Kitasatospora sp. NBC_00315: one gene and its partner. The protein of the gene in region 1 interacts with the protein of each later gene in a pairwise test. Links are inferred from orthologs where the notes say so. Each region holds a gene or a part of one and is shown in the gene's direction. Other genes may lie near its edges.

Region 1 (3,569 bases):
GATCCGGCCGGTCACCGGCGCGGCGTACTCCCGGATCCACGGCGTGGGCGGCTACCGCCCCGTCCGGGTGATCCCGAACGCCGAGGTCCTGAACTGGATCGACTCCTCGGACGAGTGGATCCGGACCCGCAGCGGAATCGCCGAGCGCCGCTGGGCCGGCCCGGAGGAGACCGTCGCCGAGATGTCGGTGCAGGCGGCCGGCAAGGCGATCGCGCAGTCCGGGATCGCGGCCGAGCAGATCGGCGCCGTGATCGTGGCGACCGTCTCGCACCTGAAGCAGACCCCGGCCATCGCCACCGAGATCGCCCAGCGGCTCGGCTGCGGCACCGCCCCCGCCTTCGACATCTCGGCGGCCTGCGCCGGCTTCGGCTACGGCCTGGGCCTGGCCGACGGCATGATCCGCGGCGGCAGCGCCGAGTACGTGCTGGTGATCGGTGTCGAGCGGCTCAGCGACCTGACCGACACCTCGGACCGCTCGACCGCGTTCATCTTCGGTGACGGCGCCGGCGCGGCCGTCGTCGGCCCGTCCGACACCCCCGGGATCGGCAAGGTCGTCTGGGGCTCGGACGGCTCGCAGAAGGACGTCATCACGCAGACCCAGGCCTGGGACACCGCCTTCGCCAAGGAGGACGCCGTCAACGGCGCCGGCGACGAGGTCAAGTGGCCGGCTCTGCGGATGGAGGGCCAGGCGGTCTTCCGCTGGGCCGTCTGGGAGATGGCCAAGGTCGCCCAGCAGGCGCTGGACGCCGCCGGGATCACCGCCGAACAGCTCGGCGCGTTCATCCCGCACCAGGCCAACATGCGGATCACCGATGCCATGATCAAGGCGCTCAAGCTGCCCGCGTCGGTACCGGTGGCCCGTGACATCGCCGAGACCGGCAACACCTCGGCGGCCTCCATCCCGCTGGCGATGGAACGCATGCTGGAGAGCGGAGAGGCCCGCAGCGGCGACCTCGCCCTGATCATCGGGTTCGGGGCGGGTCTGGTCTACGCGGCGGCAGTCGTTACGCTCCCCTAGGCACAGCCGCAGTACCCGCCGTACCCGTCAACAGAACGTGCGGCCGCCCGCCGGGCAGCCGTCATCACCACCGAAGAGGAGCAGCCACTATGGCTACCAAGGACGAGGTCCTGGAAGGTCTCGCTGAGATCGTCAACGAGATCGCCGGTATCCCGGCCGAGGACGTCGAGCTCGACAAGTCCTTCACGGACGACCTGGACGTCGACTCGCTGTCCATGGTCGAGGTCGTCGTGGCCGCCGAGGAGCGGTTCGAGGTCAAGATCCCGGACGACGAGGTCAAGAACCTGAAGACCGTCGGCGACGCCGTGGACTACATCCTCGCCAACGCCTGACCCAGGTCACCGCACAGCCGGACCGCTCACCCCCTGACCGACCCGGCCGCACGACCTGACGCTAGACCGGCCGGGGCTCCCCGCTCGCGGAGCGCCCCGGCCGGGCCCCACCTCCGGCGCCGCCGAACCCCCTGCCACATGTGAGAGAGAAAACCAGTGACCGCTGAAAACCGCACCGTGGTCGTCACGGGTATCGGCGCCTTCACGCCGCTGGGCGGCGACGCCGCCTCCACCTGGGAGGGCCTGCTCGCCGGCCGCTCCGGGGTGAACGTCCTGACCGAGGAGTGGGCCGCCGACCTCCCCGTCCGGATCGCCGCGCGCACCGCCGTCGAACCGGGCGAGATCCTTCCCCGGCCGCTGGCCCGCAAGCTGGACCGCTCCGCGCAGTTCGCGCTGATCGCCGCCCGCGAGGCCTGGGCCGACGCCGGCTACGAGACGCCGGCCACCGACGTGTCCTCCAAGCTCGCCCCCGAGCGCCTGGGCGCCGTGATCGCCTCCGGCATCGGCGGCGTGACCACCCTGCTCGACCAGTACGACGTGCTGAAGGAGAAGGGCGTCCGCAAGGTCTCCCCGCACACCGTCCCGATGCTGATGCCCAACTCCCCGGCGGCCAACGTCGGCCTGGAGGTCGGCGCTCGCGCGGGCGTGCACACCCCCGTCTCCGCCTGTGCCTCCGGCGCCGAGGCGATCGGCTACGCGATCGAGATGATCCGCAGTGGCCGCGCCGACGTCGTGGTGGCCGGCGGCACCGAGGCGGCGATCCACCCGCTGCCGATCGTGGCCTTCGCCAACATGATGGCGATGTCCAAGAACAACGACGAGCCGCAGCGCGCGTCCCGCCCGTACGACAAGGCCCGGGACGGCTTCGTGCTCGGCGAGGGCGCCGGCGTGGTCGTGCTGGAGTCCGCCGAGCACGCCGCCGCGCGCGGTGCCCGGATCTACGCCGAGGCGGTGGGCCAGGGCCTCTCCTCGGACGCCCACCACATCGCGCAGCCGGAGCCGACCGGCGCGGGCGTGGCCCGTGCGCTGGCCGACCTGTTCGACCGCAACCAGCTGGACAAGGCCGAGATCGTGCACGTCAACGCGCACGCCACCTCAACCCCGCAGGGCGACACCGCCGAGCTGAAGGCGCTGCGCAAGGAGCTCGGTGAGCACCTCGACCACATCGCCATCTCGGCGACCAAGTCGATGACCGGCCACCTGCTGGGCGGCGCCGGCGGCATCGAGACCGTCGCCACCGTGCTGGCCCTGTACAACCGGCTGGCCCCGCCGACCATCAACGTCGAGCACCTGGACGACGACGTGGACGCGGACATCGTGACGGGCGAGCCCCGCAAGCTGCCCGAGGGCCCGATCGCCGCGCTGAACAACTCGTTCGGCTTCGGCGGCCACAACGTGGTGCTGGCCTTCCGCAGCGTCTGACCCGCGGTACGGGAGTGGGGCCGGTGCTTCTCGGGGAAGCACCGGCCCCACTCCCGTACCCGGCGCCGTCCCCGTGCCGGCTTCACTGCCGCACCGGGCCGGAGGTGCGCTCCGCCCCCGGGCGCACGGGGCGTGGCGGGGTGGGGTGGGAGCGGCTTCAGACCACCTGGTGCAGCCAGCGCACCGGGGCGCCCTCGCCGGCGTACCGGAAGGGTTCGAGTTCGTCGTCCCAGGGCTTGCCGAGCAGCCTGGCGATGTCGGCCTCCAGGTCGGTGCCCTCGTTGCGGGCCCGCAGCAGGACGGCGCGCAGCCGGTCCTCGGGGATCAGGATGTCACCGTGGATGCCCGTCACGGCGTGGAAGATGCCGAGGCCGGGCGTGCTGCTGAAGCGCTCGCCCTCGGCCGTCGCGCAGGGCTCGCTGGTCACCTCGTACCGCATCAGCTGCCAGCCCCGCAGGGCGGAGGCGAGCTTCGACGCGGTGCCGGGCTCCCCCTGCCAGGAGAACTCGGCGCGCCAGTGGCCGGGTGCGGCCGGCTGGCGGATCCAGTCGAGGCTCACCCGCACACCGAGCACACCCGCCACCGCCCACTCGACGTGCGGGCACAGCGCGCGGGGCGCTGAGTGGATGTACAGGACTCCACGTGTCGTCACCGGGACCTCCAGGCTGTGGACGAGGGTCGCCTTCCCCAGCTGCCTCGTGCCTGCAGGTGATCCACAGTTACCCAAGATAGCCGACATTAAGCCACTAAATTGAGCAAAACGGACAGGCTCTCACTCAATGTTAGTCGGATCCTCA
Region 2 (9,671 bases), 5.7 Mb from region 1 along the record:
GTGCAAAGCACGCTGAGCGCTGGGTCCGGTTCCACAGCCTGCCAGGCTCAATGCGCTACCCACAGGACGAGGCCGAGTACAGGGTCATCCTGGAGCGCCACAACACGGTGCTGGACGAACTGTTCACGGGGCAGGACGTCTGCGTGATCACCAACGGGTGGTCCTATCCGGGCGATCCCGCAGTACGGTCAGACGACCAGCTCCGACTCCACCCCGGCAGCGAGCTGTGGACATCCTCTCTCACCAACGAGCCCGATCCGGAGTACCGGCTCTACCGGCACTCTTACATCAGCCGCATCCGATGGCAGCCCACGTGCCTTGACCCGCTGCTTCGCTCGGTCGCAGACGACGTATCAGCGGGCGTGATCATCACCGACGCAAACCTCGATCAGCTCTACCACCCCTACGACGGCGGCGCAGACGTGATCCTCGCGAACAACGCCAGCCGGGACGCCATGCGCGAACACCACAGCGACTGGCTGTCCAAGCACCCACAAGGACTCTGACGCCTTCCTATGTCAACGCGGCGCAGCCCGGTCCTGGACGCAGTAAGCAGCGAAAGTGACTGACTGCGGGGGTTGGCCAACTGTGCTGTCACCTTTGGCCATCTACCGAGTCCAGGCACAACGGCTGTGCCATGACTCTGTAGTTGGCCAAGACCCCGGCACCGCTGTCCCGTTTTCAGCCGACCGGCTCTGCTCCGAATCCATCGTCTGGGGCATCGAGGGCCGGGGGCATGCAGCTGTGTGTGCTGGTCCAGATTCCGACGTTCGCCAATAGCGGCTCAGGGATGTCCGCAGTGCGGAAGGTGAAGGTCGCCCCGGTCGGTTCGGCCTGAAGCGCGATCTGTCCCGGCGGTTGGTGCCGAGTGACTGGCTGCCAGTGGCATCCGATCGCTTCGAGGGCTGACGTGACCTGCCGGCGGGTCAGATGCCCCGGGCAGGAGACGACAGTCTTGGACTCGGAGTGCGGGAGGTCGATGCTGTCCTGCCAGGTCTGGACACTGATCAAGGTGATCAGGCGGCAGTGGCAGACGCAGAGCTCGACGCTGCCGTAGGAGAACAGGTGAGGCCAACGGCGTCGTGTCTTTCCGGGCTTAGGGGCTGCGTTTCCGCTGTTCAGGCATGGGGTCGGCGGTCTCGGGGAGTGGTGACGTGTCGTGTCGTCGCTCTGGTGGAGGTCGGGGATGCCGTCGGTCGTGGGGCTGCTGGAACAGCGTGAGCTGACCGCTCGCCGTCGTGTGGACGCGCTGCGGGAGGAGGTGGACCGTATCCAAGCCGAGCTGGTCGTGGCGGAGCGGGAGTGGAACCAGTGGGTCATCGCCCGTTCACGCGTCGGCGAGGCGCTCTCCCCGGGCGAAGGCGACATCGCCGGCCCGGATGCCGCCGAGGAGCCGTCGGAGCGCGGTGAACCACCCGCGCTGCCCGCGTCTTCGGAGGCGGCGAAGCCGAAGTCGGTGGTCCCCATGTGGCGTGCGGGTCTGGCCCGGTCGGCACTGTCGGCGGACTACCAGCGCATCGTGCAGGCTCTCGCGGACCGGGGACGGCTCGGTCAAGGCCCGCTGACCTGCCAGGAGATGGCCGGCTGCTTCGGCCTGGACCCGGTGCCCGGGAAGATCGAGGCGCTGCGGTCGAAGGCGAAGCGGCTGACAGCGCGCGGGTGGCTGCCAAGCCGGCGCCGCGCTGCACCGCGCCCTCGCTACCAGCCCGGCCCCGCCGACGCTGGTGGTCGACCTCGCGGACGTCACCTTCTGCGACTCCAGTGGACTCAACGCCCTGCTCCAAGCCCGGATCGACGCCCGGCGCCGTCCTCCACCTGGCACGCCCGACCCGCATCGTGGCCAGGATGCGGGAGATCACCGGAGCCGACCACGTCTTCCCCGTCGACCAGGACGACCCCGGCGCCGCGTCGCCCCGCGCGAACTGACCACCCGAACAGCGTCTGGCCGCCGACCCCGCCGATGCCCTGGACGCCGCCGAACGAACACCGCCCCCGGGGCCGCGCTGTCAGGCCGACGGTGGGCGGCCCGCAGCCCACCCGGTCTGGCCAGCCCCCCGCCGCACGCCGTTGCCGACCACCTACCGCGCTGCCAGCGATGGAGCTCTACCACCTGCGGGTGGCCGAGGACGGCGGCTGGGCCGGCCCGGCCGCCGGGCTCCGCGGGCGCCAGATAGCGGCGGCACCGGGGCCCCGCTGCGGGGTCACAGCCAGTGTGTCAGTACGTACAGGCCGGCCGGGGAGACCCCCACGGGAGCGGGCACCCGGGCGGTCCCGGCAACCGGCCGGACCCATCGCGGGCGCCCTCGCCGACTCGGTGACCACCTGCTGCGGCCACGTGCCCCGTGGCGTTCTCCCTCCGTGAGGAGGTCAAGGAGCTGAAGCCCTGGTCATGGATGGGCGCGAGGGTTTGCGATCCCAGGGTGCTGCATAGCGGCCGTGCCGGCTCCAGCCAAACGGATAGATCATCCGTATATGTGTTAGCGTCACCCCCAGCAATCGGATGACCTATCCGTTTTACCTGTCGGGGTGGAGGAACACATGAGGACAGCCGTGGTGACGGCCGGTACGGCCGGCATCGGTCTGGAGACGGCGTTGGGGCTTGCCGTGGCCGGGTTCGCGGTCACGGTGGTCGGTCGGAGCGCAGACCGGGGCGCCCAGGCGGTGGACCTGATCAACGCCATGGGCCCGGCGCACCCTGGTCAGTTCCTGGCCGCCGACCTCTCCTCGCTGGACCAGGTGCGCGCGCTGGCGGAGCGGATCACAGCCAAGCGGGAGGCCTCGGGGGATCCGCTGGCGGTGCTGGTCAACAACGTCGGGGCGATGTTCCCCGACCGGCGCGAGCTGGGCGGTGTCGAGGCCTCGTTCGTCGTCAACCACCTGTCGCCGTACCTGCTGACCGAACTGCTGCTGCCCGCGCTGAGGGCCGGTGCGCCGAGTCGGATCGTGAACGTGACCTCGGGTGCGGTCGGGGTCGCGAAGCGGGTGTTCGACGCCGTCGAGCCGCCCGGCGGCTACTACGGCTTCCACTGGTACGGCCGCGCCAAGCTCGCCAACCTCGCTTACACGCTCGACCTTGCCGCGAGGCTGGACGGCACGGGCGTCTCGGCCTTCGCCGCCGACCCCGGAGGCGCTGCGACCGACATGACCAACGGCACCCTGACCGATCCGAAGATCGTATCTCCCGCCCTGCGACTGCTGTGGCCGCTGGTGCGCCGCAAGTTCGAACGGTCCACGTCCGGCCCGGCGTCCGCGGCAGCCAGGCCATCGATCGTCGCCGCCACGGACGACGCGTTGACCGGCCGGACCGGCGTCGTCATCGGTCCCCGAGCGCGTCCGGTCGCCCCGTTCCGCCCGGCCACCGACCCTCGCGTCGCCGAGGCCGTACGCCGGCTCAGCGAAGCCCACGCTCCCCTCGCCGTCAGGTAGGCAATACGCCCGCTCCGGTGGACCTCGGGCCGGCCCGCCTCAACTCCGCGACGCAGGCCCGGCACCACCGGTAAACAGCGGGCCGCTCCGCCCTACAGCCTTGCTGCTCCACGCCCCGCACGCCGTCACGCAGACGCGCACGGCCCGCCACGGCCGGTCACCGAACGCCGCACATCGTCACCCCTGCACACCTTCGCCAGACGAGGACACGTCCATGAACGCCCCAGTCCCGAACGCCCACGCCCGCACCGTCCACGGCTCCGGCCCCGGCCTCCTCCTCGCCCACGGCGCGGGCGGCGGCATCGAGGCCAACTACGGGCCGATCATGGAGGGGCTCGCCGCGCAGCACACCGTCGTCGGGGTCGACTACCCGGGCTCAGGAAGGAATCCCACCACGTCCACGCCCCTGGAGCTCGACGTGCTGGCGGACCAGCTCGTCGCCGCGGCGGACGCCGAGGCGCTCGACACCTTCGCCGTCTGCGGCTATTCGCTGGGCGGCCAGGTCGCGATCCGTGCCGCGGCCCGCCATCCGGAACGCGTCACCTCCCTCATCCTGACCGCCACGTTCGCCCGTCTGGACACCCGTACCGAGCTGGCCGCCGCACTCTGGCACCAGCTCTACGAGTCCGGACAGCACGTCCTGCTCGCCCAGTACCTGACCCTGCTGACCGTGAGCGCGCCGGTGCTGAACTCCCTCACCCCGGAGCAGGTGCGCGCAGCCGCCGAGCAGGCCGCCTCTGCGCTGCCGCCGGGCACCGGGGACCAGGTCGACCTGGTCCGCCGCGCCGACGTGCGCGCAGACCTCGCGCTGATCGCCGTCCCGACCCTCGTTGTCGTCACCACCGCCGACAACCTGATACCCGCTGCCCTCCAGTACCAGCTGGCTGAGGCCATCCCGGGCGCGCGGACCGCCGAGCTCGCCACCGGGCACCTGCCTTTCCTGGAGCAGCCCAAGGAGTGGCTGGAGATCATCACCGGCTTCCTCGCCCGACAGCAGGGCCAGGGCTGACGGCGCGGGCGGGTGGGCCATGCGGCCCACCCGCCACAGCGCCGACTTCCCCGCCGGGAACGGCTGCGTATGATCGAACGCCGGACATATATGACGGGACACGCGACAGGGATTTTTGGCCACACATGACGACCACACAGCTACGCAAGGACGCTGCCCGCAACTGGGACCGGATCGTCGCCATCGCCCGCGCCCTGGTCGACCAGGGCGTCACGCTGCAGCTCAACGATGTCGCCCGCCGGGCCGGACTCGGGGTCGGCACCGTCTACCGGCACTTCGCCACCCCCGAGGCGCTGCTGGAGACCGTGGCCACCCCCCGCCTGGAAGCCCTGGCCGCCCATGGCGAACAGGCGCTGGCTGACACGGATCCCTGGCGCGCCCTCGAAGGGTTCCTGACGCGGACCCTCGACGCACAGATCACCGACGCCTCCCTGGCCCTGGTCACCGCCGCACCTACCGACGCCCTCCCCCGCACCACGGAGCTCAGGCAGTCACTGGCAACGATCGGCACCGACCTCCTCTACCGGGCCCGCGAGGCCGCAGTGGTCCGCCCCGACCTGTCCGCTGCCGATCTGGTCCCGCTGATGTGCGGCATCGCGCACGCCGTCACCGTCCACGGCGGCACCCCTGCCGACCGGATCAACACAGCACACCGCTACCTCACCACCCTGCTCGGCGGTCTACGAGCCGCCCCGTCGAACACGTGATGCCCAGTGCCCAGTACCTGACCGTGAGCTTCAGCGCCCCGGCACGTGGTGCCGAGGTTGTTCCATGCGATGCCTTCGTGGTGGCGGTCGCCGAGGTCGCCGAAGCCTTCAACGTCATGATCTGACCCGTGGCGGGAGCGGCATTACCAGCGGCCCACATGACATCGCGTCCTGGTGCGCCCTCCGGCGAGCCATCGCCGCCGACGCGCTGGTCGCTGACATCCACAAGGTGGAGGCCGAAGTTGCCGGCCTCACCGAAGTCGGCTGACCGCACTCTGGTGGCTGTACGGGCCACCCGGTACTGCCCGGAGCAACCTGGGCGCGGACGAGCGCCGCTCTGATTAGTCGACGCCCACCGTCGTGTGGGGGCCGCCTGCGGCTCGTTGAAGATCCTTCTGGCGCTGGGGCTATTCGGAGGCCTCGATCGATCGACTGACCGAGGGCACGGGCCTGGGCCGGGGCTCGCTCTACGGCACCTTCGGCGACAAGAGCGCCCTCTTCCGCAAAAGCCTCCAACGGTACGCGCAGACCCACCACCCGCTGTACGAGCAGGCGCTGTCTGGCCCCCACCCGAGCCCGAGCGCCGTTCTGGCCGCCTTCCTCCAGGTCGCCCTGAACCGTATCGCCGATCCGACGGTCCTGGATGGCTGCCTGCTCAGGGTGTCGGCAACGCAGTTTCCGGCGCTTGACGCGGAGGGCCGGGCGATGGTCCGCGCCATGATCGACGGTTTGCGGGCGAGGCTGGAGCAGGCGTTGCTGGCGGCGGGGGCCGGTGCGCAGGAGGCGGCAGAGCTGGCGTTGTGCACGCTGGCGACGAACAAATCTCTGGCGTACTGAGTGGTGGGCGCTGGAAGTCCTTCGGGGGTTGACTTGAAGCCCTCGTCCTGTGGAGTCCAGGTAGCGGACCGGACGTGCCACTGGTGCAGTTGCGCATGACGCCAGCGTGGCCCATCTGCAGCCAGCCGGGAGATCCGGATCTGGACCCGGTCTGTGGCAGCGAGTGTGTCCGTCCACGGGGGCTGGTTGGCCGCTGCGGGTCAGCCCCGCACCGCAGCCAGGCACTCGTCGTATAGGTCCATGATTTCTCCCTTGCCGTCGTTGGCGACCCACGTGATCGATGCGGCATCCAGGCACCCGAACGCCGTCGCAATTACCGCGCGGACCTTCGCGCCCTCGTTGCCGGTAGCTGCGTTCATACGGGTCTCGATGAGCGGCAGCAGGTCCTCCTGGAACCGCAGTCGCTTTTCGAGCCAACCGGCACGCAGAGAGGCGGTGTTGTGCAGGAGACGGAACCGCTCCAGGGCCTGCTCGCGGCTGTTATGCAGGGCCAGTACGGCAGCCACCCCTGCGCGCAGGGCCTCCCAGACGCTGACGTCGGCCGGCAGTTCGCTGATCGTGTCTGTCAGGACCTGCCCGAACCGGTCCTGGTCGCCGCCGAGAAGGTCCTCCTTGGTGCCGAAGTAGCGGAAGAGGGTGCGCTGGGAAACGCCGGCCTCCCGGGCGATCTGGGCGATGGTCGTCTCGTCGTAGCCCTGCTCGATGAACAGGCGCAAGGCTGTCTCGAGGATCTCTCGGGAGGCCATCTGTCGTGTCCGGTCCCACAGCGTGATCGGAGTCCTCGTCGCTGCCTTTGCGTCCTGCTGCATACCACCAGATTACCCGGCGCTGCCAAGACGGCACACCCATCCCATGTGACAGTCGCCGCCAATCTGGCATACGCTGCCATGAGTGGTGTGCGGCGCCGCCCACTGCCCCAGACAGAGCTGCTCACCCCCGCCCAGAAGTACGCAAAGGAGCGCATCATGCCTGCACCCACAGCTCTGATCACCGGTGGAACCAGCGGCATCGGCAAGGCGACCGCCGAACTACTCCACTCCCGCGGCTACCGCGTCATGGTCACCGGCCTCGGCAATGTCGCCAACGCCGGACTTCCCGAAGACGTCACGGCTGTCCGGGCCGACGCACGGTCCCTGCCGGACATCGACCAGGCGATCGACCAGGCGCGCCAGCAACTCGGCTCCCTCGACCTGCTCTTCCTCAACGCGGGCATCTCCCGCCCCGGCCCGATCGAATCAACCGACGAAGACGCCTTCGACGCCCTGTTCGACATCAACGTCAAGGGAAATTTCTTCACCCTGCAAAAGGCACCGCCGCTCCTCAACGAGGGCGCCTCGGTCGTGCTCACCGTGGGCGCCGCCGAAGGGCTCGGGGCCGCAATGACAGCCGCCAAGGGTGCTCTGCTGCCCCTCATGCGGTCCCTCGCACTCGAACTCGCCCCCCGCCGCATCCGCGTCAACGCGGTCAGCCCGGGAATGATCAACACCCCTGCCTACAGCAAGATGGGTGTCTCCCAGGAAATGATCGACTCCTGGGCCCGGGACGTCCCGCTCGGCCGCGTCGGTGCTCCCGCCGACATCGCCGAAGCCGTGGCCTTCCTCGCCTCGGACGCCGCCGGCTACATCACGGGCGACAACCTGACCGTCTCCGGGGGCATTGGTTTTCACTCCAACGCCTGACGAGTAATTTGGCTCTGACCTGGAAGGTTCACCGGGTCCAATGCTCAGCCCGGATCCACCGGGTGATCGCTACCAGGGAAGCCCCTGTACAACGAAGAGATGCCTTGCGACCTGCGATGATGGGAGTTCTCTAGGCTCCACCACGCACAATCAGCAAGGCATCTCGTAAGTGCAATCATCTCACGCTGTCCCGGCCGTCTCCGTCGTGTTCGACGAGCCGAATCTGATCGCGGACGCCGGACTGCTCCCGCTGGTCCGCCTGGCCGAGCGCGCCGGCCTGCCCGCCCTGGTCGGCGACAGGCTACGCATCGAAGGCACCGACAACGGTGCCGGCGCCAATCCGGGCGCGAAGGTGATGACGCTGGTCGCGGCGATGTGCGCCGGGGCCGACTCGATCGACGACACCGACCGGCTCCGGCACGGCGCGGTAGGCCGACTGTTCGGCGGGGTACGAGCACCGTCCACCCTGGGCACCTTCCTGCGCTCGTTCACCCACGGGCACAACCGCCAACTCCATTCGGTGCACCGGGACTTCCTCGCCCGCCTGGCCCGGACCACCCCCCTGCAGCCCGACGTCGACCGGGTGGCGTTCGTGGACATCGACCCCACCCACCGACGCGTCTACGGCCGCGCCAAGCAGGGCGCCGAGGTCGGACGGTTCAAGGGCGTACGCACCCTGCACCCGATCCTCGCCACCCTCTCCACCCCGTCGGCCCGCCCGGTTATAGCGGCGGTCCGACTGCGGCGGGGCAAGGCCGCCGACGCCCGCGGAGCCGGGCTCTTCACCGCCGAGGCACTCGCGGCCAGCCGGCAGGCCCGGCGCGAGCGGCACGGTGATCGTCCGCGCCGACAGCCAGCTCTACAACGCCGACGTCGTGGCCGCCTGCCGCCGGGCGAACGCCCGATTCTCCGTGACCGTGCGGATGAACCCGCACGTCGCCGCCGCGATCAGCGCCATCGACGAGGCCGCGTGGACGCCGATCCGCTACCCGGACGCGTTTGTGGACCCCGACACCGGCGATCTGGTCTCCGACGCCGAGGTCGCCGAGACCACCTACACCGCGTTCACCGGCCGCAAGAAGGCCGAGCACGTCACCGCGCGCCTGGTCGTGCGCCGCGTCCGCCGCCTGAACACCGAGGTCACAGCCGGGCAGGGCGAGCTTTTCGCGGCCTGGCGCTACCACCCGGTGTTCACAGACAGCCCGTTCGAGATGCTCCAGGCCGAGCTGCAGCACCGCCAGCACGCAGTGATCGAGCTGGGGGTGCCCCCTCTGGGGGAGTCATCGCGGACGGCAAGGGATCGGCCCTAACCTCGCGCTTTCATGAGCGGCTCGTCCAAACCTTGATCAAATAAACGGAGAGTGCTTCTGACCTGCAACGATGGGACTTGTCTAGGGTCCTGTCCGCTGCAAGGAAAGAAGCACTCTCCAGGTGAAGAAGCTTATCGGGTCCTACCCGCGCGTCCGCGTCCAGGGCGACGGCGGTGCGGTGGTCTCGCAGGCCGGCGGGGTGCTGCTGGTGGAGACCGTGCGCAAGACCGGGTTGGACACAGCGATATCGGCGGCGCTGGCGCCGTGGCGCAAACAGCGTGCGGTGCACGACCCGGGCAAGGTGCTGCTGGACCTGGCCCTGGCGGTGGCGCTGGGCGGGGACTGCCTGTCGGACGTGGCCGTGCTGCGTGCCGAACCGCAGGTGTTCGGGCTGGTGGCCTCCGACCCCACCGTCTCGCGCCTGGTGGAGACCCTGGCCGCGGCCGGGCCCCACGCGCTGACCGCGATCCGCCGGGCCAGGGCCGAGGTCCGCGAACGGGTCTGGAAGCTTGCCGGGGCCGATGCCCCCGACGCCGGAGGGCAGGTGATCGTGGACATCGACGGAGTGCTGGTGCTGGCGCACTCCGAGAAGCAGGACGCGACCGCGACCTGGAAGCGGACCTTCGGACACCACCCGCTGGTCGCGTTCGTCGACCACGGAGCGGGTGGTTCCGGGGAACCGGTGGCCGCACTGCTGCGGCCG

Evidence for each region.
Region 2: the proteins of OG823_RS24010 (region 1) and OG823_RS00245 interact in binary tests that used the Escherichia coli proteins (3 or more experiments, as listed by UniProt). The link is inferred for Kitasatospora sp. NBC_00315 from one-to-one orthologs.

Annotation. Positions count from the first base shown.
Region 1 is NZ_CP108025.1:5,758,070-5,761,638, reverse strand. What follows is about bases 1-2,728. They hold OG823_RS24010 (acyl carrier protein), read left to right. Parts: upstream 1-1,107; coding sequence 1,108-1,350; downstream 1,351-2,728. Other genes in these bases: fabF (beta-ketoacyl-ACP synthase II), read left to right, coding at 1,507-2,728; OG823_RS24015 (beta-ketoacyl-ACP synthase III), read left to right, coding at 1-1,018. Outside these bases: more of fabF, read left to right, coding at 2,729-2,772; OG823_RS24000 (DUF3145 domain-containing protein), read right to left, coding at 2,930-3,424. UniProt on the Escherichia coli protein: Carrier of the growing fatty acid chain in fatty acid biosynthesis.
Region 2 is NZ_CP108025.1:52,051-61,721, forward strand. What follows is about bases 2,645-5,537. They hold OG823_RS00245 (alpha/beta fold hydrolase), read left to right. Parts: upstream 2,645-3,640; coding sequence 3,641-4,435; downstream 4,436-5,537. Other genes in these bases: OG823_RS00240 (SDR family NAD(P)-dependent oxidoreductase), read left to right, coding at 2,645-3,426; OG823_RS00250 (TetR/AcrR family transcriptional regulator), read left to right, coding at 4,561-5,142. Also shown: OG823_RS00225 (hypothetical protein), read left to right, coding at 1-506; OG823_RS00235 (hypothetical protein), read left to right, coding at 1,762-1,926; more of OG823_RS00240, read left to right, coding at 2,539-2,644; OG823_RS00260 (TetR/AcrR family transcriptional regulator), read right to left, coding at 6,180-6,788; OG823_RS00265 (SDR family NAD(P)-dependent oxidoreductase), read left to right, coding at 6,945-7,658; OG823_RS00275 (hypothetical protein), read left to right, coding at 8,492-8,968; OG823_RS00280 (IS1380 family transposase), read left to right, coding at 9,090-9,671. UniProt on the Escherichia coli protein: The physiological role of BioH is to remove the methyl group introduced by BioC when the pimeloyl moiety is complete. It allows to synthesize pimeloyl-ACP via the fatty acid synthetic pathway through the hydrolysis of the ester bonds of pimeloyl-ACP esters.